Regions from separate parts of the Azospirillum sp. VT-I1 genome, predicted to be linked through region 1. Evidence: predicted binding sites of a transcription regulator. Region 1 holds the regulator's gene; each other region holds the start of a gene.
What was found. Region 1 encodes LexA, which represses DNA repair genes until DNA is damaged. Its sites were predicted from a motif close to ATGTTCTANTTTGGTTC; they were not measured.

Region 1 (6,681 bases):
CGACCATGACCGCACGCCGCAAGCTGATCGCCGGAAACTGGAAGATGAACGGGTTGAAGGCCGACGGGCTGGATCTCGCCTCAGACCTCGCCGGGCGGCTGAAGGGCGCCGGGCCGGTCGCCTTCGACATGCTGGTCTGCCCGCCCTTCCCGCTGCTGTTCCCGGTGGGGGAGGCCATCGCCGACAGCCCGCTGGCGCTGGGCGGCCAGGACTGCGCGCCGAAGACCTCCGGCGCCCACACCGGCGACGTGGCCCCGACCATGCTGAAGGACGCCGGCTGCCGTTTCGTCATCCTCGGCCATTCGGAGCGCCGTGCCGACCATGGCGAGAGCGACGCCGTGGTCAACGCCAAGGCGGTCGCCGCCCACAAGGAGAGCCTCGTCGCCATCATCTGCGTCGGCGAGACGGAGGCGCAGCGCGACGCCGGTCAGGCGAATGCCGTGGTGTCGGGCCAGCTCGCCGGCTCCATCCCCGCCGGTGCGGATGCGGAGAACACCGTCATCGCCTATGAGCCGGTCTGGGCCATCGGCACCGGCAAGACCGCGACTCCGGACGACGTAAGGGCGATGCACGCCCACATCCGCGCCGAGCTGGCCGGCAAGATCGCCGACCCGGACAAGGTGCGCATCCTCTACGGCGGCTCGGTCAAGCCCGGCAACGCGGCGGAGCTGATGGCGGTGGACAATGTCGACGGCGCGCTGGTCGGCGGCGCCTCGCTGAAGGCCGACGATTTCTGGGGCATCGCCACCGCCTGCCGCTGATACCGAAGGCCGGTGTCAGCCATGCCGCGAACGGATACGGCATAGGTATTTTGGCGCTGGCATATCGCGCGGCTCCGCGGTACAAACAGTGGGCGCGCGCCACGGGCCCTTAAGACGGCCTGTGGCGCGCTATTCGATTTTTGGGATGGGTGTGGGGTGAGCATCGCATGGAATCGGTGATTCTGGTTATTCACCTGCTGATCGCCATCGGGCTGGTCGGCGTGATCCTGATCCAGCGGTCGGAAGGCGGCGGGCTCGGCATCGGCGGCGGCACCATGGGCGGCATGATGAGCACCCGCGGAACGGCCAATCTGCTGACGCGGACCACCGGCATCCTGGCCGCCTGCTTCTTCGCCACCAGCATCGTGCTGGCGATCCTGGCCGGTGGGCATTCTCGCCCGGCGTCGATCATCGACAGCCTGCCGACGGCGCCCGCGCAGTCGACCGCTCCGGCGGCCCCGGCGCAGCCTGCCGCTCCGGCCCAACCCGCGCCGCCGGTGGCCCAGTAAAGGGATCACCCCAGCAGCGCACGGGTACGAGCGAACAGCGAGGCGGCCTCCCCGAAGCCGCCTCTTTCTTTTGAGGGCCGACGTTCGCGGCGCCACGTCACGGCGGCATCACGGCGGCGACCCTTCGGGGGACGTTGAACATCTCTCCCCTCTGGGGAGAAGCACGATCCATCCCCTCTGGGGAGAAGGACAATTCCGTCCCCTATGGGGACATCAGCCATCCGTCCCCCCACGGGGACATGGAACAGCTCTCAAGCTCTTCGGACGGACATGACTCGCTACATCTTCATCACCGGTGGCGTCGTTTCTTCGCTGGGCAAAGGTCTGGCGTCGGCGGCGCTTGGGGCGCTTCTCCAGGCGCGCGGCTACAAGGTGCGTCTGCGCAAGCTGGACCCGTACCTGAACGTCGATCCCGGCACGATGAGCCCCTACCAGCACGGCGAGGTCTTCGTGACCGACGACGGGGCTGAGACGGACCTGGACCTCGGCCATTACGAGCGTTTCACCGGCGTGTCGGCCCGCAAGGGCGACAACATCACCACCGGCCGCATCTATTCCACCGTGATCGCCAAGGAGCGGCGCGGCGACTATCTGGGCGGGACCGTCCAGGTCATTCCGCACATCACCGACGAGATCAAGGAGTTCATCCGTGCCGACGCGACGGATGAGGATTTCGTCCTGATCGAGATCGGCGGCACGGTGGGCGACATCGAGTCGCTGCCCTTCCTGGAGGCGATCCGCCAGTTCGGCAACGAGGTCGGGCAGGAGAACGTCCTCTACATCCACCTGACCCTGCTGCCCTACATCCCGACCGCCGGCGAGCTGAAGACCAAGCCGACCCAGCATTCGGTGAAGGAGCTGCTGAGCGTCGGCATCCAGGCCAACATCCTGCTGTGCCGCGCCGACCGTCCGATTCCGGAGAACGAGCGCAAGAAGATCGCGCTGTTCTGCAACATCCGTCCGGAGCGGGTGATCGCGGCGCTGGACGTCGATTCGATCTATCAGGTGCCGATCAGCTACCACGAGGAAGGCTTCGACACCCAGGTCCTGAGCTATTTCGGCCTGCCGACCGACAAGGAGCCGGACCTGTCGCGCTGGACCCGCATCATGGAGCGGGTGCGCAAGCCGCAGGGCGAGGTCACCATCGCGGTGGTCGGCAAGTACATCAGCCTGCTCGACAGCTACAAGTCGCTGGCCGAGGCGCTGACCCACGGCGGCATCGCCAACAACGTCAAGGTCAACCTCGACTGGATCGATTCGGAGATCTTCGAGGATGACGACGCGGCGGTGAAGCGTCTGGAGAACGTCCACGGCATCCTGGTGCCGGGCGGCTTCGGCTCGCGCGGGACGGAAGGCAAGATCCGGGCGGCCAAGTTCGCTCGCGAGCGCAAGGTGCCCTATTTCGGCATCTGCTTCGGCATGCAGATGGCGGTGATCGAAGCCGCCCGCAACATGGCGAAGATTGAGGATGCCGGCTCCACCGAGCTGGGCAAGCCGGGCAACCCGGTCGTCGGCCTGATGACGGAGTGGATGCGCGGCAACACGCTGGAGCGCCGCGGCGAGGCCGGCGACCTGGGCGGCACGATGCGGCTGGGCGCCTATCCGGCCAAGCTGCAGGAAGGCAGCAAGGTCGCCGAGGTCTACGGCACCACCGACATCTCCGAACGGCACCGTCACCGCTATGAGGTGAACGTGTACTACAAGGAGCGTCTGGAGCGCTGCGGCATGCGGTTCAGCGGCCTGTCGCCGGACGGGGAACTGCCGGAGATCGTCGAGATTCCCGACCATCCCTGGTTCATCGGCGTACAGTTCCACCCGGAACTGAAGTCCAAGCCGTTCGAGCCCCATCCGCTGTTCACCGCCTTCATCAAGGCGGCCATCGACCAGAGCCGGCTCGTCTGAGGAGCGTGGGGGGCGACGTCAGCCCCCACCCTTACCTTCCCCGGCATTGCGGGAAAGGCGAGGGTGGAGGCTGACCGACGCAACTGGTCAGTACTTCCGGACCAGGCCGACCAGCTTGCCCTGCACACGGACACGGTCGGCGCCGAAGATGCGGGTTTCATAGGCGGCGTTGGCGGGTTCCAGGGCGATGGTGTTGCCCTTGCGGCGCAGACGCTTCAGCGTCACCTCGCCCTCGTCGACCAGAGCGACGACGATGGTGCCGTTTTCAGCGGCGTCGCAGCGCTGGATGATGATGGTGTCATGGTCGAGAATACCGGCCTCGATCATCGAGTCGCCGGAGACCTCCAGCGCGTAATGGTCGCCGCTGGTCAGCATCGAGGCAGGAATATCCACGAAGGCGCTGTTGTCGCGCAGGGCCTCGATCGGCGTGCCGGCGGCGATGCGCCCGTACAGCGGCAACTGCACCGTCTCGTTGGCAGCCGCCGGGGTCGGGGCAGGGGGAGCGGTGTCGCGGCCGGCGAAGGCGAAGTCGCCCTTGATGACGTTGGGCTGGAATTTCGGCTTGGGCGCCGTGCGAGAGCGGGCGGCGTCCAGCCCCTCGGGCAGGCGCAGAACCTCCAGCGCGCGGGCGCGGTGGGGCAGGCGGCGGATGAAGCCGCGTTCCTCGAGCCCCGTGATGAGACGGTGGATGCCCGACTTGGACTTCAGCCCCAGGGCGTCCTTCATCTCGTCGAACGACGGCGAAACCCCGCCCTGGCCAAGCCGTTCGTGGATGAACAGCAGCAATTCGTGCTGCTTGCGCGTGAGCATGGATGCCTCCCGGCCGTGGCCAGACTGAAGATGGAACAAAAACTAAACGTTGCTCCATGTTCTAGTTTGGTTCCTGCCGCGCGTCAAGTCCCCCATCGACCCGATTTCGAAGGTGAATGGAACATTCGAAACAGCATGCAGCAGTTTTCGGGCTGCTGTTCATTGTTGAATCCGATGATTTGGACCGGAGACTTGACTGGTTTGGCGGCGGTCAGATGCTGAGCGCACCATCGGTCAGGAGAAGCACGCTCACCATGGCGCCGGCCGGTTCCGGATCGGCGTTGGGCGGGCGCGGGATCAGGCAGTCGGCCTGGGCGTAGAGCGAGGTGATGGCGCTGTCCTGCCGGGCAAAGGGCGTGACGGTCAGGACGCCGTCGGCGCCGGCGGCGAGGGTGGCGCGCAGAAACTCCTCGCGCCGGTCGTTCGCCTTCAGCGCGGTGGTCAGCCGGGCGCGCAGCGGCGGCCGGTCGTCCTCCGGCGGCAGCCCCTGCAGCAGACGCAGGACCGGGCGCAGGAACAGGACGGCGGTGACGCCGGTGGATACCGGGTTGCCGGGCAGGCCCAGCAGCGGCACCCCACCGGCCCGGCCGAACATCAGCGCCTTGCCCGGTCGCATCGCCACCGTCTGCACCTCCAGCGCCACGCCGCGGTCGGCCAGCACGTCGCGCACGAGGTCGTAATCGCCATGGGCCGCACCGCCGGTGGTGACCAGCATGTCACAGCCGGCGGCCCCCTTCGCCAAGGCGGCCACACTGTCGGCCGTGTCCTTGGCGACGCCGAGATTGTGGGCGAGCCCGCCCTGGGCTGTCACCAGTGCGCAGAGGCCTAGCGCATTTGTGCTGACGATCTGGCTCGGCCCCAGCGGGTCGCCGGGCAGGGCGATCTCGTCGCCGGTGGCGAGGATGGCGATGCGCGGCCGGCGGTGGACCGACAGCCAGGGCACGTTGCCGCCGGCGGCCAGGGCGATGTCGCGGGCGGTCAGGCGGCGGCCCTTCGGCAGAAGCTCCTGCCCATGGGCGAAGTCGAAGCCGGCCTGACGGACGAAGCGGCCGGCGGCGACGGCCCGGCCGATCCGGACCGTCGTATCGTCGGCGTTGCAATCCTCCTGCATCACCACGGCGTCGGCACCATCGGGCAGGGGCGCGCCGGTGAAGATGCGCACAGCCTCGCCGGGGCCGACGCTGCCGCCGAAGGCATGGCCGGCGGAGGATTCGCCGATGCGGCGCAGCGGGATGGGGGTCTCGGCGGTCGCGGCGGCGATGTCGGCGGCGCGCACGGCCCAGCCATCCATCGCGGCGGCGTGGAAGGGCGGCTGGGTCAGCCGGGCGATGACCGGTTCGGCCAGCACGCGGCCGAGCGCGTCGGGCAGGGCGACCGTCTCCGCCGGCAGAGGGGCGAAGGCCGACAGGATGCGGGCGCGCGCCTCTGCGACGGAGATCATGGCGTCAGGCTCCGGCCAGCGGAACGCCGGCGGCAGCGCCCCATTCGCCGCTCTTGCCGCCGGCCTTGTGCAGCAGGCGCACGTCGGTGATGGTCATGCCGCGGTCCACCGCCTTGCACATGTCGTACACGGTCAGCGCGGCGACGGTGACGGCGGTCAGCGCCTCCATCTCCACGCCGGTTTGGCCCTTCAGCTTGCAGGTGGCGGTCACGTCCACCGCGTTGCGCGCCGGATCGCAGGTGAGGTCGACCTTGACCGAGGTCAGCATCAGCGGGTGGCACAGCGGGATCAGATCCGGCGTGCGCTTGGCCCCCATGATGCCGGCCAGCCGGGCGACCGACAGCACGTCGCCCTTCTTCACCCCGCCCTGCATGATGAGAGCCAGCGTTTCCGTCTGCATCAGCACGGTGGCCGCGGCGGTGGCGGTGCGTTCGGTGTCCGCCTTGTCGGACACGTCGACCATCACCGCTTTGCCCTCGGCGTCGAAATGGGTGAAGCCGCTCATGCGACGGTCTCCCGCAGGGGTTTTTCCATGAAGACGCTGACGCCGTTCTCTTCGTAGCAGGCATAGGGGCCGCGCTCGGTGAAGCCGGCCTTGCGGTAGAGCGCCAGCGCCTCGTGCTGATGGATGCCGGATTCGAGCAGCAGGGCGGTCAGCCCCTCCGCCCGCGCCTGCTCCTCCAGCCGGGCGAGCAGCCGGTCACCGATGCGGTGGCCGCGGGCGGCGGGATCGACATACATGCGCTTCACCTCGCCATAGCCGGCCGGATCGACGCGGAGCGCCGCGCAGCCGACCGGAACGCCGTCCTTGCGGGCGACGAAGAAGCGGACGTCCGGCGCCTCCAACTCCCCGATGTCGAGCAGGTGGCAGGTATCGGCCGGATAAAGCTCCAGCAGATAGCGGTCCAGCGCGGCGACCAGCGCGATCACGGCGTCCTGGCGCGGGCTTTCCGCGGCTATGGCGATCTCGGTCATCGGTTCAGACCGGAGCCAGCAGGGCGCGGGTCGCGGCGGTCACATCGGCCTGCCGCATCAGCGATTCGCCGACCAGGAAGCAGCGCGCCCCGACCTTCGCCATGCGCGCCAGATCGGCGGGGGTGTAGAGCCCGCTTTCGGCGACCAGCATGCGGTCGGCCGGCACGTTGGCCGCCAGTTCCTCCGTCGTCGCGATGTCAACCGCCAGCGTCTTGAGGTTGCGGTTGTTGACGCCCAGCAGCGGCGTCTTCAACAGCAGCGCGCGGTCCAGCTCGGCGCGGTC
Region 2 (6,681 bases), on a different replicon from region 1:
TGGCCCGGCACCACCGACGAGGTGATGCGGCCGATCCTGGAAGAGACCGGGCTGATCAGCGGGCGCGACTTCTTCCTGGCCTATTCGCCCGAGCGCGAGGATCCCGGCAACATCACCTTCACCACCAGCACCATCCCCAAGGTGGTGGGCGGCGACGACGAGGGCGCGCGGCGGCTGGCGGTGGCGCTCTACGAGCAGGTGGTGCCGCAGGTGGTTCCCGTCTCCGGCACGCGGGCGGCGGAGGCGACCAAGCTGACCGAGAACATCTTCCGCTCCGTCAACATCGCCCTGGTGAACGAGCTGAAGATCGTCTTCGAGCCGATGGGCATCGACATCTGGGAGGTGATCGAAGCGGCGAAGACCAAGCCCTTCGGCTTCATGCCCTTCTATCCCGGCCCCGGGCTGGGCGGCCACTGCATCCCCATCGACCCCTTCTACCTGACCTGGAAGGCGCGCGAATACCAGATCTCCACCCGCTTCATCGAGCTGGCGGGAGAGGTCAACACGATGATGCCGCGCCATGTGGTGGACCGGCTGGCCCTGGCGCTCGACCGCAGCGCCGGCATCGGACTCAGCCGCGCGCGCATCCTGCTGGTCGGCATGGCCTACAAGAAGAACGTCGACGACAGCCGGGAATCGCCGGGCCTGCGGCTGATGGAGATGCTGCTGGAGCGGGGGGCGGCGGTCGAGTACCACGACCCCTTCATCCCGGTGCTGCCGGTCACCCGCGAGCATGCGGCGCTTGCCGGCCGCACCTCCGTCGCCTGGGATGCGGAGACGCTGGCGGGCTTCGACGCGGCGGTGATCGTCACCGACCATGACGGCATCGACTACCGGAGTCTGGCCGCCCACTGTCCGCTGGTGGTCGACACCCGCAACGCGATGCGCGCCGTCGAGGGCATCGAGGGCTTCGCCGACCGCATCGTGAAGGCCTGAGGGAAACCGGCGCCTGAAAACGCACGGTTCGCGGGAGGAGGGACGCCCCCTCCCGCAGCCCGGTGCGGGGCTCAGAATTCCTCTTCGCCGCCGAAATCGCTCCAGCCGCTGTCCTCGACCGCCTGCGTGGCCTGGTCGGTGGCGGCGGTCGCCGCGTCGGTGGCGGCGGTCGCGGCCTCGGCCGCCACAGCTTCGCCGCCGGAGAACATGCCGGACAGCGCGCTGCCGATCAGCATGCCGCCGGCGACGCCGGCCGCCGTCTGCATGGCGCCGGCCATGAAGCCGCCGCCGGCGCGCGGCTGCTGGGCATAGGCGGCGACGCGCGGGTCGCCATAGGCGGGCGTGCCGGGCGCAGCCGGCGGACGGCCCCAGGGGGAACCGGACGGCATGGCCGCGGCAGCCGGGGCCGCCGCCGGATATGACGGCTGCGGAGCCGGCTTGGCGGCGCCGCCGAACAGGCTGCCGAACAGCCCACCACCACCGGACTGGGCCGGAGCGGCGGCAGGGGCGGGACGCTCACGCAGCTGGCGCTCCAGCTCCTCGTTGCGGCCCTGGGAAGCGGCGAGCGCCTGCTCCATCATCACGATGGCCTGCGCCATCAGGTAGGGGGCGGCCGGCTGGCGGGCGATCCGTTCGCGGATCAGCGCCTCGGCCTCGGGATCGCGCGGGCCGGATTGCGCCTCGGCCTGATGCAGCTTGGCGAACAAGTCGTCGATGATCTGGCGTTCGGTGTGGTCCATGGCGATGCTCGTCTTCATGAAGAGGTTGTGGAAGAGGTCCCGCTCCCGGCGCCGACTGCCCGAGGCGGCGCCAGGCGCGGACGGCGCGCAGGAGAGGCGGCGCGCATCGGGGAAGCATCAGGGGCAAGGGCGGAGGCGGGAAGGGCCGGGAGCCGGGGGCGGTGTCTCAGGAATGGTCCAAGGGGTGAGGACATCAGTCCCTCCAAGTGCGGTCACGCCCGTCGGCGCAAGAGCAGGTGAAGAGATCCGACATCGCGACCACGTCTAAGTCGCCAGAGGGGCCCGGATCCGGTTGTTGAGCACGTGGTCCCGTTCCAGCCCGCTTTCAAGACGCCCCGCTTGCCTTTTCCTTTCGAAAGAACATATTGAGAACATTGACGAAGGACGGCACAAGGGACAGGGGTGATCGCGGTGGACGACGCGCTGCTCGACAAGCTCGAAATTCTGGCCGACGCGGCGAAATACGACGCCTCCTGCGCGTCCTCGGGGGCGAAGCGGCGAACGGGCGGGCCGGACGGCATCGGCTCCACCACCGGGGCCGGCATCTGCCACGCCTATACGCCGGACGGGCGCTGCGTCTCGCTGCTCAAGATCCTGCTGACCAACTACTGCCTGTTCGACTGCGCCTACTGCATCAACCGCCGCTCCTCCAACGTGCGGCGCGCGCGGTTCAGCGTGGACGAGGTCGTGCGGCTGACGCTGGGCTTCTACAAGCGCAACTGCATCGAGGGGCTGTTCCTGTCCTCCGGCATCATCCGCTCGCCCGATCACACCATGGAGCAGCTGATGCTGGTGGCGCGCACGCTGCGGCGCGACCATGGCTTCGCCGGCTACATCCACCTGAAGACGATCCCGGAGGCAAGCCCCTGGCTGATCGAGCAGGCCGGGCTGTGGGCCGACCGGCTGTCGATCAACCTGGAACTGGCCTCCGACCGCAGCCTGAAGGAGTTCGCGCCGGAGAAGGACGGCGGGTCGATCAAGGCGGTGATGGGGCAGGTGGGCGAGCGCATCCTGGAGGCGAAGGAGGAGAAGCGCCGCTTCTCCCCCGCCGGGCAGAGCACCCAGATGATCGTCGGCGCCGACGCCTCCACCGACCTGTCGGTGCTGGAGACCAGCGACACGCTCTATCGCCGCTATGGGCTGCGCCGGGTCTATTATTCGGCCTTCAGCCCGATCCCGGAGGCGAGTTCAGCCCTGCCGGCCAAACCGCCGCCGCTCCAGCGCGAGAACCGGCTGTACCAGGCCGACTGGCTGCTGCGCTATTACGGCTTCACGGTGGAGGAGATCGCCGCCGGGGGCGAGGGCGGGATGCTGGATCTGGGCATCGACCCCAAGCTGGCCTGGGCCCTGAAGAACCGCGAGCGCTTCCCGGTCGACGTCAACAGCGCCGACCGCGAGATGCTGCTGCGCGTGCCGGGGCTGGGGGCGCGGGCGGTCGACAAGATCGTCGAGGCGCGCCGCCACACCACCCTGCGGCTGGAGGATGTGGCGCGGCTGTCGTCGGGGCTGAAGCGGGCGCGCGCCTTCCTGATCGCCGCCGACCACCATCCGGGCGGGCTGACCGACCGCGCCGATCTGCGGCAAAGGCTGGTGGCGCCGCCAAAGCAACTCAGCCTGTTCTGAATTATGCATCGTGTGGACCTGAAGGATGGCGCCGACCTCGACGGCTTCCGCCGCGCGCTGCGCGGGCTGGTGGCACTCGGCGTCGAGCCGGGCAAGGTGGTATGGAGCGTCGGGGCGGCGCCGTCGCTGTTCGGGGATGCGGCGCCATTGCCGGCGGACGCGCCGCCGGTATCGCTGCCGCGTCCGGTGGGGGCGCTGATCGAAAACGTGGTCTGCCACCGCGATCCGGAACGCTACGCCCTGCTGCACCGGCTGGTGTGGCGGGTGCTGCGGGGGGAGCGCGACATGCTCGACCACCATGCCGACCCGCTGGTCCACCGGCTGGCGCTGCTCGACAAGGCGGTGCGGCGCGACCTGCACAAGATGCACGCCTTCCTGCGCTTCCACGAGGTGCGCGACCCGGATGGCAGTGAGCGCTATGTCGCGTGGTTCGAGCCCGACCATTACATCGTCGAGGCCACCGCCCCCTTCTTCGTCGAGCGCTTCGAGAGCCTGGTCTGGACGATCCTGACGCCGGTGGGCTCGCTGCACTGGGACCGGCGGTCGCTGACAATCGGGCCGGCGGCGGTGAAGCCGGAGCATCTCGACCGCGACGACCGCTTCGCCGAAGGCTGGCAGCGCTATTACGAGAGCACCTTCAACCCGGCGCGGGTCAACCCCACCGCAATGCGGGCGGAGATGCCGCGGAAATACTGGGCCAACCTGCCAGAGGCCGCCGCCATCCCGGCCATGATCCGCTCCGCCCCCGCCCGCGTGCAGGCGATGATCGAGGCGGAGGCCGCCGCCCCCCGCCGCCGCAACCCCGACAAGGCGGTCGCCGCCATGGCCCGGCAGGAACCGGCGACGCTGGCCGAGTTGAACCGCATCATCCTGGCCGCCGACCCGCTGGTGCCGGGGGCGACGCAGGCCGTGCTGGGCGAGGGGCCGGAGGGGGCTGCCATCGCCATCGTCGGCGAGCAGCCGGGCGACCAGGAGGATCTGGAAGGCCGCCCCTTCGTCGGTCCCGCCGGCCAGCTGCTGACCAAGGCACTGGAGGAGGCCGGGATCGAGCGCAGCGCCGCCTACCTGACCAACGCGGTGAAGCATTTCAAGTTCGTCGCCCGCGGCAAGCGCCGGCTGCACCAGTCGCCGACCGCCGGCGAGGTGAAGCATTACCGCTGGTGGCTGATGAAGGAGCTGTCCTTCGTCCGCCCACGTCTGGTGGTGACGCTGGGCGCCACCGCGGCATTGGCGCTGACCGGGCGCAGCGTGTCGGTCCTGCGGGAGCGCGGGCCGATGGGGTTCGGTCAGGACTGGAAGGGGTTCGCCACCGTCCACCCGTCCTATCTGCTGCGCCTGCCGGCCGGGGAGGGGGCGGAGCAGGCCTACCGCGACTTCGTCGCCGACCTGCGGCGGGCACGGGGGATGGTGGAGGGGGCGGGTTGACGGTTGTTATGAAGCGTTCGAGGATGGCGTATCGGGGAGGTTTCGATGGGAAAAAGCGAGCGTGTCATAGATTGCCAAGAGCTTCTATTTCTGAAATCCGATGTGGATCGGGGAATAAGGGATCTGGCCGCCGGCCGTGTGGCGAACTTCGACGTTAACCGCATCATCGAACGGGGGAAGAGGCACCGTATCCGCTCTTCCATGTCCTCAGTGGGGTGAATCAGCTTGATAGCCTAACGTTGCCCCCTCCCCGACCCTCCCCGCTAGCGCGGGAGAGGGGGCCTTATGCGAAGCGGCGGCAGTCCCCTCTCCCACCGAAGGTGGGGAGGGTTAGGGAGGGGCAAGACAGACCGCCCCCTCAAATCACCCCGCGCCGCCGCAACTCCCCAATCACCTGGGCGACCATCTCGTCGGTGCCGTGTTCGGCGCCCTTCAGCGTGATCTCAGGCGCTTCCGGCGGCTCATAGGCGCTGTCGATGCCGGTGAAGTGGGGAAGCTGGCCGGCGCGGGCCTTCTTGTAGAGCCCCTTGGGGTCGCGGGCCTCGCAGACCTCCAGCGGCGTGTCCATGAAGATCTCCACGAATTCGCCCTCCTCCACCAGGGAGCGGGCCATGCGGCGTTCCTCGCGGAAGGGGGAGATGAAGCTGACCAGCACGATCAGCCCGGCCTCCACCATCAGCTTCGACACCTCGGCGACGCGGCGGATGTTCTCAACCCGGTCCTCGTCGGTGAAACCCAGATCCCGGTTCAGGCCATGGCGGACATTGTCGCCGTCCAGGATCATGGTGCGGCGGCCGAGCCGGTGCAGCTCCTGCTCCAGCCGGTCGGCGACGCTGGACTTGCCGGAGCCGGACAGGCCGGTGAACCACAGCACGCAGGGCTTCTGCAGGCCGCCCGCCCGCGCCGCCTTGTCCACCTTGGAAGCGTGGCGGTGGATGTTGGACGCCCGGCGCAGGGGGAAGCGGATCATGCCGCAGCCGGCGGTGGCGTTGGTCAGCCGGTCGATCAGGATGAAGCTGCCGGTCTCGCGGCTGTCGGCATAGGCGTCGAACGGGATCGGCCGGTCGAGCGCCAGATTGCAGAAGCCGACGTCGTTCAGGTCGAGATGCTTGGCGGCGGCATGCTCCTGGGTGTTGACGTTGATGGTGTGCTTCAGCTCCGTCACCTGGGCGCCGACCGTCGCCGTGCCGGCCCGCAGCAGGTAGGAGCGGCCGGGCAGCAGCGGCTGCTCGTCCATCCACACCACATGGGCTGCGAACTGGTCGGCCACCTCCGGCCGGCCGGCGGCGGCGACGATCATGTCGCCGCGGCTGGCGTCCACCTCGTCGGCCAACACCAGGGTAACCGCCTGTCCGGGCAGCGCCGTCTCCAGCTCGCCGTCCATGGTGACGATCCGCGCCACCCGGCTGGTCCGCCCGCCGGGCAGGATGGCGACATCGTCGCCGACGCGCAGCGCCCCGCCGGCCACCGTGCCGCAGAAGCCGCGGAAGTCCTGGTTCGGCCGGTTCACCCACTGCACCGCCATGCGGAAGGATCCCAGCTTCTCCTCCGCCGCGGCGTCCACGCTCTCCAGATGGCCGAGCAGGGTGGGGCCGCCGTACCAGCCCATGGCGTCCGACGGCTTGGTGACGTTGTCGCCGGTCAGGGCGGAGACCGGGATGCAGGTGACGTCGGTGATGCCGATGCGCTCCGCGAAGACGCGGTAGTCGGCGGCGATCCGCTCGAAGGTCTCACGGTCCCAGCCGACCGCGTCCATCTTGTTGACCGCCAGCACGACATGGCGCACGCCCAGCAGCGAGACGATGGTGCTGTGGCGCCGGGTCTGGGTCAGCACGCCCTTGCGCGCGTCGACCAGCAGAACCGCGGCATCGGCGGTGGAGGCGCCGGTGACCATGTTGCGGGTGTACTGCTCGTGGCCCGGCGTGTCGGCGACGATGAATTTGCGGCGGTCGGTGGT
Region 3 (6,681 bases), 1.3 Mb from region 1:
CCTGCACGCCTACCGCGTCTTCATGCGCATCTGCGAGGAGAACGGCCTGGACGTCGATGCCGGCTATTTCGCCGACCTCGCCGCCGACCTCGCCGAGGAAGTGGCGCAGGACCAGGACTACGAAGACTGAGTTCCGGGGACCGCGGTCGAGACCAGAATGCCCCCGCTCCTCCCCGCGCTGCATGGGACGGGCGGGGGCACTTCCTTTGTGAAAGCCCTGCCAAGTGCCCCATACCACCCCTGACGTGGCAATCGTCGGCGCCGGCCCCGCCGGGCTGATGGCGGCGGAGATCGCCGCGGGAGCCGGCCTGCGGGTCGCCGTGTTCGACCACACGCCCACCCCGGCGCGCAAGCTGCTGCTGGCCGGGCGCGGCGGGCTGAACCTGACCCATTCGGAACCGCTCGACCGCTTCCTGCCGCGCTATGGGGCGGCGGAGCCGCTGTTCCGCCGCCTGCTGACCGGCTTCACGCCCGACGACCTGCGCGGCTGGGCCGCCGGGCTGGGCATCGAGACCTTCGTCGGCAGCAGCGGCCGCGTCTTCCCGGTGCAGATGAAGGCCTCCACCCTGGTGCGCGCCTGGCTGCGGCGGCTGGACGGGCTGGGCGTCACCCTGCACAGCCGCCACCGCTGGACCGGCTGGGACGGGACCGGCGGCCTGACCTTCCGGCACGGCGAGGACACCGTCGCCGTCGCCCCGCGCGCCACCCTGCTGGCCCTGGGCGGGGCGAGCTGGCCGCGTACCGGATCGGACGGCGGCTGGGTCCCGCTGCTGGAGGGGCTGGGGGTGGAGGTGGCGCCGCTGGCGCCGTCAAACATGGGGTTTGAGGTGCCCTGGTCCGATCACCTGCGCAGCCGCTTCGCCGGCCAGCCGGTGAAGAGCGTCGGCCTGTCCGCTGCCGGCCGCTGCCTGAAGGGCGAGTTCGTCATCACGGAAACCGGGATCGAGGGCGGTGCCGTCTACGCGCTGAGCGCCCCACTGCGCGACGCCATCACCGCGGAGGGCTGGGCGACCCTGACGCTGGATCTGCTGCCGGACATGGCGGAGGCCGAGCTGGTCAAGCGCCTGCGCCGCCGCGGTGCGGAGTCGCTGTCCACCTTCCTGAAGAAGTCGCTGTCCCTGACCGGCCCGCGCGCCGCCCTGCTGCGCGAGTTCGCCCCCGCCGCCGACCTGTCCGATCCGGTGGCGCTGGCCCGCCAGATCAAGGGGCTGTCGGTGGTGCTGACCGGCGTCCGCCCCATCGAGCGCGCCATTTCCTCGGCCGGCGGCGTCCCCCTGTCGGAACTGGACGACCGGCTGATGCTGGCCCGCCGCCCCGGCCTGTTCCTGGCCGGCGAGATGCTGGATTGGGAGGCGCCGACCGGCGGCTACCTGCTGCAGGGCTGCTTCGCCATGGGCGTGGCGGCTGGCAAGGGGATGGCGGAGTGGCTGGGGATGAAGACGTCGGGCGCGGAGTGACCTCGGCTTCGAGGGTAATTCGGCATACCGAGGCAATATTCACACGGATTTCACGAATTTAGACACGGATTACACGGATTTTTCTTATGGCTTGCCGAAGCCGATGTTCGTTTGCCGGCGGCAGCCTTGCCGGACAACATCCGCAAAATCCGTGTTCAAATCCGTGTTCAAATCCGTGTTCAAATCCGTGAAATCCGTGTCGATCTTGCCTGACACTCCCGCTCCCCCCAAGAGACGGACACCCCAAAGAAAAAGGCCGCCCCGACGGGACGGCCCTTCTTTTTCGACGCCGCAGCCGCTTAGTAGCGGTAGTGGTCCGGCTTGTAGGGGCCGGCGGCGTTGACGCCGATGTATTCGGCCTGCTTGTCGGTCAGGGTGGTCAGCTTGGCGCCGATCTTGTCCAGATGCAGGCGGGCGACCTTCTCGTCCAGGTGCTTGGGCAGGACGTAGACCTTGTTCTCGTAGTTGGCGGCGTTGGTCCACAGCTCGATCTGGGCCAGCACCTGGTTGGTGAAGCTGGCGCTCATCACGAAGCTGGGGTGGCCGGTGGCGCAGCCCAGGTTCACCAGACGGCCCTGGGCGAGCACGATCAGGCGCTTGCCGTCGGGGAAGACGACCTCATCGACCTGCGGCTTGACCTCTTCCCACTTGTAGTTGCGGAGAGCCTCGATCTGGATCTCGCTGTCGAAGTGGCCGATGTTGCAGACGATGGCGCGGTCCTTCATGGCGCGCATGTGGTCGAGCGTGATGACGTCGACGTTGCCGGTGGCGGTGACGAAGATGTCGCCCTGCGGAGCGGCATCGTCCATCGTCACGACCTGATAGCCTTCCATCGCGGCCTGCAGGGCGTTGATCGGGTCGATCTCCGTCACCAGGACGCGGGCGCCCTGCGAACGCAGGCTGGCGGCCGAGCCCTTGCCCACGTCGCCATAGCCGGCGACCACGGCGACCTTGCCAGCGACCATGACGTCGGTGGCGCGCTTAATGCCGTCGACCAGCGACTCGCGGCAGCCATAGAGGTTGTCGAACTTCGACTTGGTGACGCTGTCGTTCACGTTGATGGCCGGGACCTTCAGCGTGCCCTTCTTCATCATCTCATACAGGCGATGGACGCCGGTGGTGGTCTCTTCCGACAGGCCGCGGACGCCGTCCAGCATCTCCGGATACTTGTCGTGCATGATCTGGGTGACGTCGCCGCCATCGTCCAGGATCATGTTCGGGGTCCAGCCGTCTGGGCCGCGCAGCGTCTGCTCGATGCACCACCAGAACTCCTCCTCCGTCTCGCCCTTCCAGGCGAAGACCGGGATGCCGGCGGCGGCGATGGCGGCGGCGGCCTGGTCCTGGGTGGAGAAGATGTTGCAGGAGGACCAGCGCACGGTGGCGCCGAGCGCGGTCAGCGTCTCGATCAGGACGGCGGTCTGGATGGTCATGTGCAGGCAGCCGACGATGCGGGCGCCGGCCAGCGGCTTGGCGTCGCCGAACTCGGACCGCAGGGCCATCAGGCCCGGCATCTCGGTCTCGGCGATGGTGATCTCCTTGCGGCCCCAGTTCGCGAGGCTGATGTCCTTGACCTTGTAGTCTGTGAATTCGGCGGCCATGAGGGATAACTCCTGGTGGGCGGTGACAATCGGGCAGCGGAGTTTCAGGCGCACCGGATCCCCGGCCCTGCCGCTGTAATTGGCCATGGGTGTATCAGCGGTCATGCAACCATGCAAGCATAAAGATATCTTTATGTTTGCGGGGTAGCTCCGCAAACCATGGAGCGGCAGGAGTTTGTTCCCTTTACGTTCCATTCGGCCAGGGCTAAGCTGCCGCCATGGATGAGATCAAGCGACCGCCGATCAAGGGCCGGGGCGCGGTGAGCAACGCCACCGGCCGCTTCGAACGCGAAACCCGCGTCCTGACCGACGACGGCTGGACCGGCTATCCGTCCGGCGGGAACGAGGCGCTGTCCGATCCCGTCCGCACCACCGTCTCCCCGGCATCGGCCAAGTCGATCATCGCCCGCAACCAGTCCCCCGACATCCCCTTCGACCAGTCGGTGAACCCGTACCAGGGCTGCGAGCATGCCTGCATCTACTGCTTCGCCCGGCCGACCCATGCCTATCTGAACCTGTCGCCGGGGCTGGATTTCGAGACGAAGCTGTTTGCCAAGCGCAACGCGGCGGAGTTGCTGGCGAAGGAACTGCGGGCGAAATCCTATGTCTGCCAGCCGCTGGCGCTGGGCGCCAACACCGACGCCTACCAGCCCATCGAGCGGACGGAGGGCATCACCCGGCGGGTTCTGGAGGTCTGTCGCGACTTCAACCAGCCGGTCAGCATCATCACCAAATCGGCGCTGGTCCTGCGCGACCTCGACATCCTGGCGCCGATGGCGGCGGAGGGGCTGGCCTCGGTGGCGATCTCCGTCACCACGCTGGACCGCGACCTCGCCCGCGTGATGGAGCCACGTGCCAGCACCCCGCCGCGCCGGCTGGAAACCATCCGTGCCCTGACGGAGGCCGGTGTGCCGGTGGCGGTGCTCGCCAGCCCGATGATCCCGGCGCTGAACGACCACGAGTTGGAGTCGATCCTGGAGGCCGCGGCCGGGGCCGGGGCGACTGCCGCCAGCTATATCCTGCTGCGCCTGCCGCTGGAGATCGCCGCCCTGTTCGAGGAGTGGCTGCGCACCCATGTCCCCAACCGCGCCGACCGCGTGCTGAGCCTGATGCGGCAAAGCCGCGACGGTGCGCTCTACCGCTCCGGTTTCGGGACGCGGATGAAGGGCACCGGCCCTTACGCGGAGTTGCTGCGCCACCGCTTCAAGCTGGCCTGCAGGAAGCACGGGCTGGGCGACCGGAGCTGGCGGCTCGACTGCAGCCGCTTCCGGGTGCCGCCAGCCGCCGGGGACCAGCTGTCGCTGCTGTGACCGTCAGGAGCGGCGGAGCATCCTGCTCCAGGGCGACAGCGGGTCGGCCGATGTGGGCAGGGCGGAATTGGAAACGGCGGATAGCGGAAGGCGGCCGGTCGCCAGCATCGCCATCACCAGCGCGGGATGAGCCGGGCCGCCGGTATCGCGGGCGGCATGATCGGCCTGCCCCGTGCCGGCATCCTCGTTCAGTGCCTCGTTGATGCGGGCGAAGGCTTCGATATCGTTGATGTGCAGCATGGTCCGTGCCCCTCGGCTTCGACTTTTGTGCGTCGCAGCAAAAACGAAGGTAACAGCTCTGCCCTCGAATGGTGTCATGTGCGGCGCTTTGACGCGGCCCGTTTTTTAGCGGGCCGGTTCGCGGACCGCCAGCATAAGCCCGAATCCGACCACGAAGAAAGCCAGAACCGTTCCCATGCCGACGCGCTGGCTGGCGAAGGCCTGGGTCGCCAGCCCGAACAGCAGCGGCCCGAAGAAGCCGACGAAGCGCCCGGTCAGGCTGTAGAGCCCGAACATCTCGCCTGCCATGCCCGGCGGGGCCAGCCGCGCCATCATCGACCGCCCGGCCGCCTGGGCCGGTCCGAAGAACAGCCCCAGCCCCAGCGCGAAGACCCAGAACCACAACCGTTCGGTCGCCAGCAGCAGCGGCACGCTGCACAGCGACATGCCGGCCAGCGCGATCAGGATCACCGGCTTGGCCCCCGCCCGGTCGTCCATCCAGGCGAAGCCGATGGCCCCCGCCCCCGCCACCACGTTCAGCACGATGGCGAAGACCAGGATTTCCTCGAAACTCATGCCGAAGGTGCCGGCGGCATAGATGCCGCCGAAGGCGGTGATGGTGTTGATGCCGTCGCGGTAGAAGGCGCTGGCGATCAGGAAGCGCACCACCTGACGGTAGCGCCGGGCCTCGCGCAGCGTGGCGAGCAGCGTCGCCACCCCGTCCCGCGCCGCCCGCAGCAGCCCCTGTCCGGTGGAGGGTTCGTCCGGCACCCACAGGAAATAGGGCAGCGCGAACAGCCCGTACCAGGCGGCGGCCAGCAACGCGGTGGCGCGGACGTTGGCCTGGTCGCCCCAGTCGGACCATTGCAGCCCGAACAGGCCGAACAGCGGGGCCGGCGCCTGGACGAAGCCGACCAGCGCCAGCACGAGGCAGGCCAGCCCGCCGAAATAGCCGACGCCCCAGCCCCAGCCGGACACCCGGCCCAAGAGCCGCGGCGGCACCAGCCCCGGCAGGGTGGCGTTGTAGAAGACGTTGGCCAGCTCGAACGAGACGGTGGCGATCACCACGCAGGCCAGTGCGAAGGCGGCATCGGCCGGATCGGGCCTGACCCACCAGAGCGCCACGGTGAAGGCCACGGTCACCAGCGTGAACAGGGCCATCCAGGGCTTGCGCCGCCCCGCCCGGTCGGCGATGGCGCCCAGCACCGGGCTGAGCAGTGCGATGGCGACGCCGGCCGCGGTCATCGCCGCCCCCCAGCGCGCGGTCCCCTCCACCGGGTCGCCGACCACGCCGCGGGCGAAATAGACCGAGAAGACGAAGGTCGTGATGATGGTGTTGTAGGCGGAATTCGCCCAGTCGTAGAGGCACCAGGAGACGATGGCGCGGCGGGAAGGCGGGTGGGAGGGGACGGCTTCGGTCACACGCCCTTACCCCCGGTCAACCCGTCCACCCCGAAGGAGATCTGGTTGTTGTCGTAGCGGGCGACGATGCGCAGGCGGTCGCCGGCCGACAGCGCGATCGGCTTTTCCAGGAAGGTCATCGCCTGCTTCCAATGGTTGGTGCGCGACCGGCTTTCCGACTTGTAGACCACCTCGTCGTCCATGAAGAGGTCGAACCAGAATGCGACGCCGTGGCAGGTGCCGGCGGTGACGATGGTCACGTCGATCACCCGCTCGCCCTCTTCCGGCATGTTGCGGGTGAAGTCGAAGTCGAGCGCGGTGAAGGGCTTGGACAGCGGCGTGTGGGCGTCGGCGCCGAGGTCGATCTGCTGGTAGCCGGGGGAGCGGAAGACGTCGAAGCTGCCCATGTCGAAGCCGTCGATGGTCTCCACCGGGTTGATCCGGGCCAGCTCCGGCGTCTCCACCAGCATGGCATAGACGGTGGAGGCGCGCGGGATGATGGCGCCGCCCGGCTTCACCAGATGGGTGCGGGCATGCTGCAGCACCGACAGCATGCGCGGGGCCAGCATGCCGATGTTGATGAGTTCCGACACGAAGACGTCGGCCTTCTCCGGCAGGTCGCCGCCCTCGCCCACCGTCAGCTGGGTGGACAGGCGCGGCACCACGTCGATGCGGTCGGCATAGCCGTTGCGCGCC

Region 2: the regulator LexA is predicted to act here: its motif matches at 2,035-2,051, upstream of AB8P05_RS31350 (putative DNA modification/repair radical SAM protein).
Region 3: the regulator LexA is predicted to act here: its motif matches at 3,231-3,247, upstream of AB8P05_RS10095 (PA0069 family radical SAM protein).

What each region holds. Positions count from the first base shown of each region.
Region 1 covers NZ_CP168800.1:511,612-518,292, reverse strand. The annotation lists gene tpiA (triose-phosphate isomerase) at 6-761, shown strand; gene secG (preprotein translocase subunit SecG) at 929-1,270, shown strand; gene AB8P05_RS02430 (CTP synthase) at 1,541-3,172, shown strand; gene lexA (transcriptional repressor LexA) at 3,260-3,982, opposite strand; gene AB8P05_RS02420 (molybdopterin molybdotransferase MoeA) at 4,194-5,423, opposite strand; gene moaC (cyclic pyranopterin monophosphate synthase MoaC) at 5,428-5,928, opposite strand; gene AB8P05_RS02410 (GNAT family N-acetyltransferase) at 5,925-6,398, opposite strand; gene trpC (indole-3-glycerol phosphate synthase TrpC) at 6,403-6,681, opposite strand, start outside.
Region 2 covers NZ_CP168807.1:27,413-34,093, forward strand. The annotation lists gene AB8P05_RS31340 (nucleotide sugar dehydrogenase) at 1-936, shown strand, start outside; gene AB8P05_RS31345 (DUF2076 domain-containing protein) at 1,008-1,694, opposite strand; gene AB8P05_RS31350 (putative DNA modification/repair radical SAM protein) at 2,088-3,299, shown strand; gene AB8P05_RS31355 (UdgX family uracil-DNA binding protein) at 3,303-4,724, shown strand; gene cysN (sulfate adenylyltransferase subunit CysN) at 5,083-6,681, opposite strand, start outside.
Region 3 covers NZ_CP168800.1:2,089,731-2,096,411, reverse strand. The annotation lists gene AB8P05_RS10110 (hypothetical protein) at 1-130, shown strand, start outside; gene AB8P05_RS10105 (BaiN/RdsA family NAD(P)/FAD-dependent oxidoreductase) at 225-1,457, shown strand; gene ahcY (adenosylhomocysteinase) at 1,757-3,055, opposite strand; gene AB8P05_RS10095 (PA0069 family radical SAM protein) at 3,274-4,365, shown strand; gene AB8P05_RS10090 (hypothetical protein) at 4,369-4,605, opposite strand; gene AB8P05_RS10085 (MFS transporter) at 4,711-6,006, opposite strand; gene AB8P05_RS10080 (tetratricopeptide repeat protein) at 6,003-6,681, opposite strand, start outside.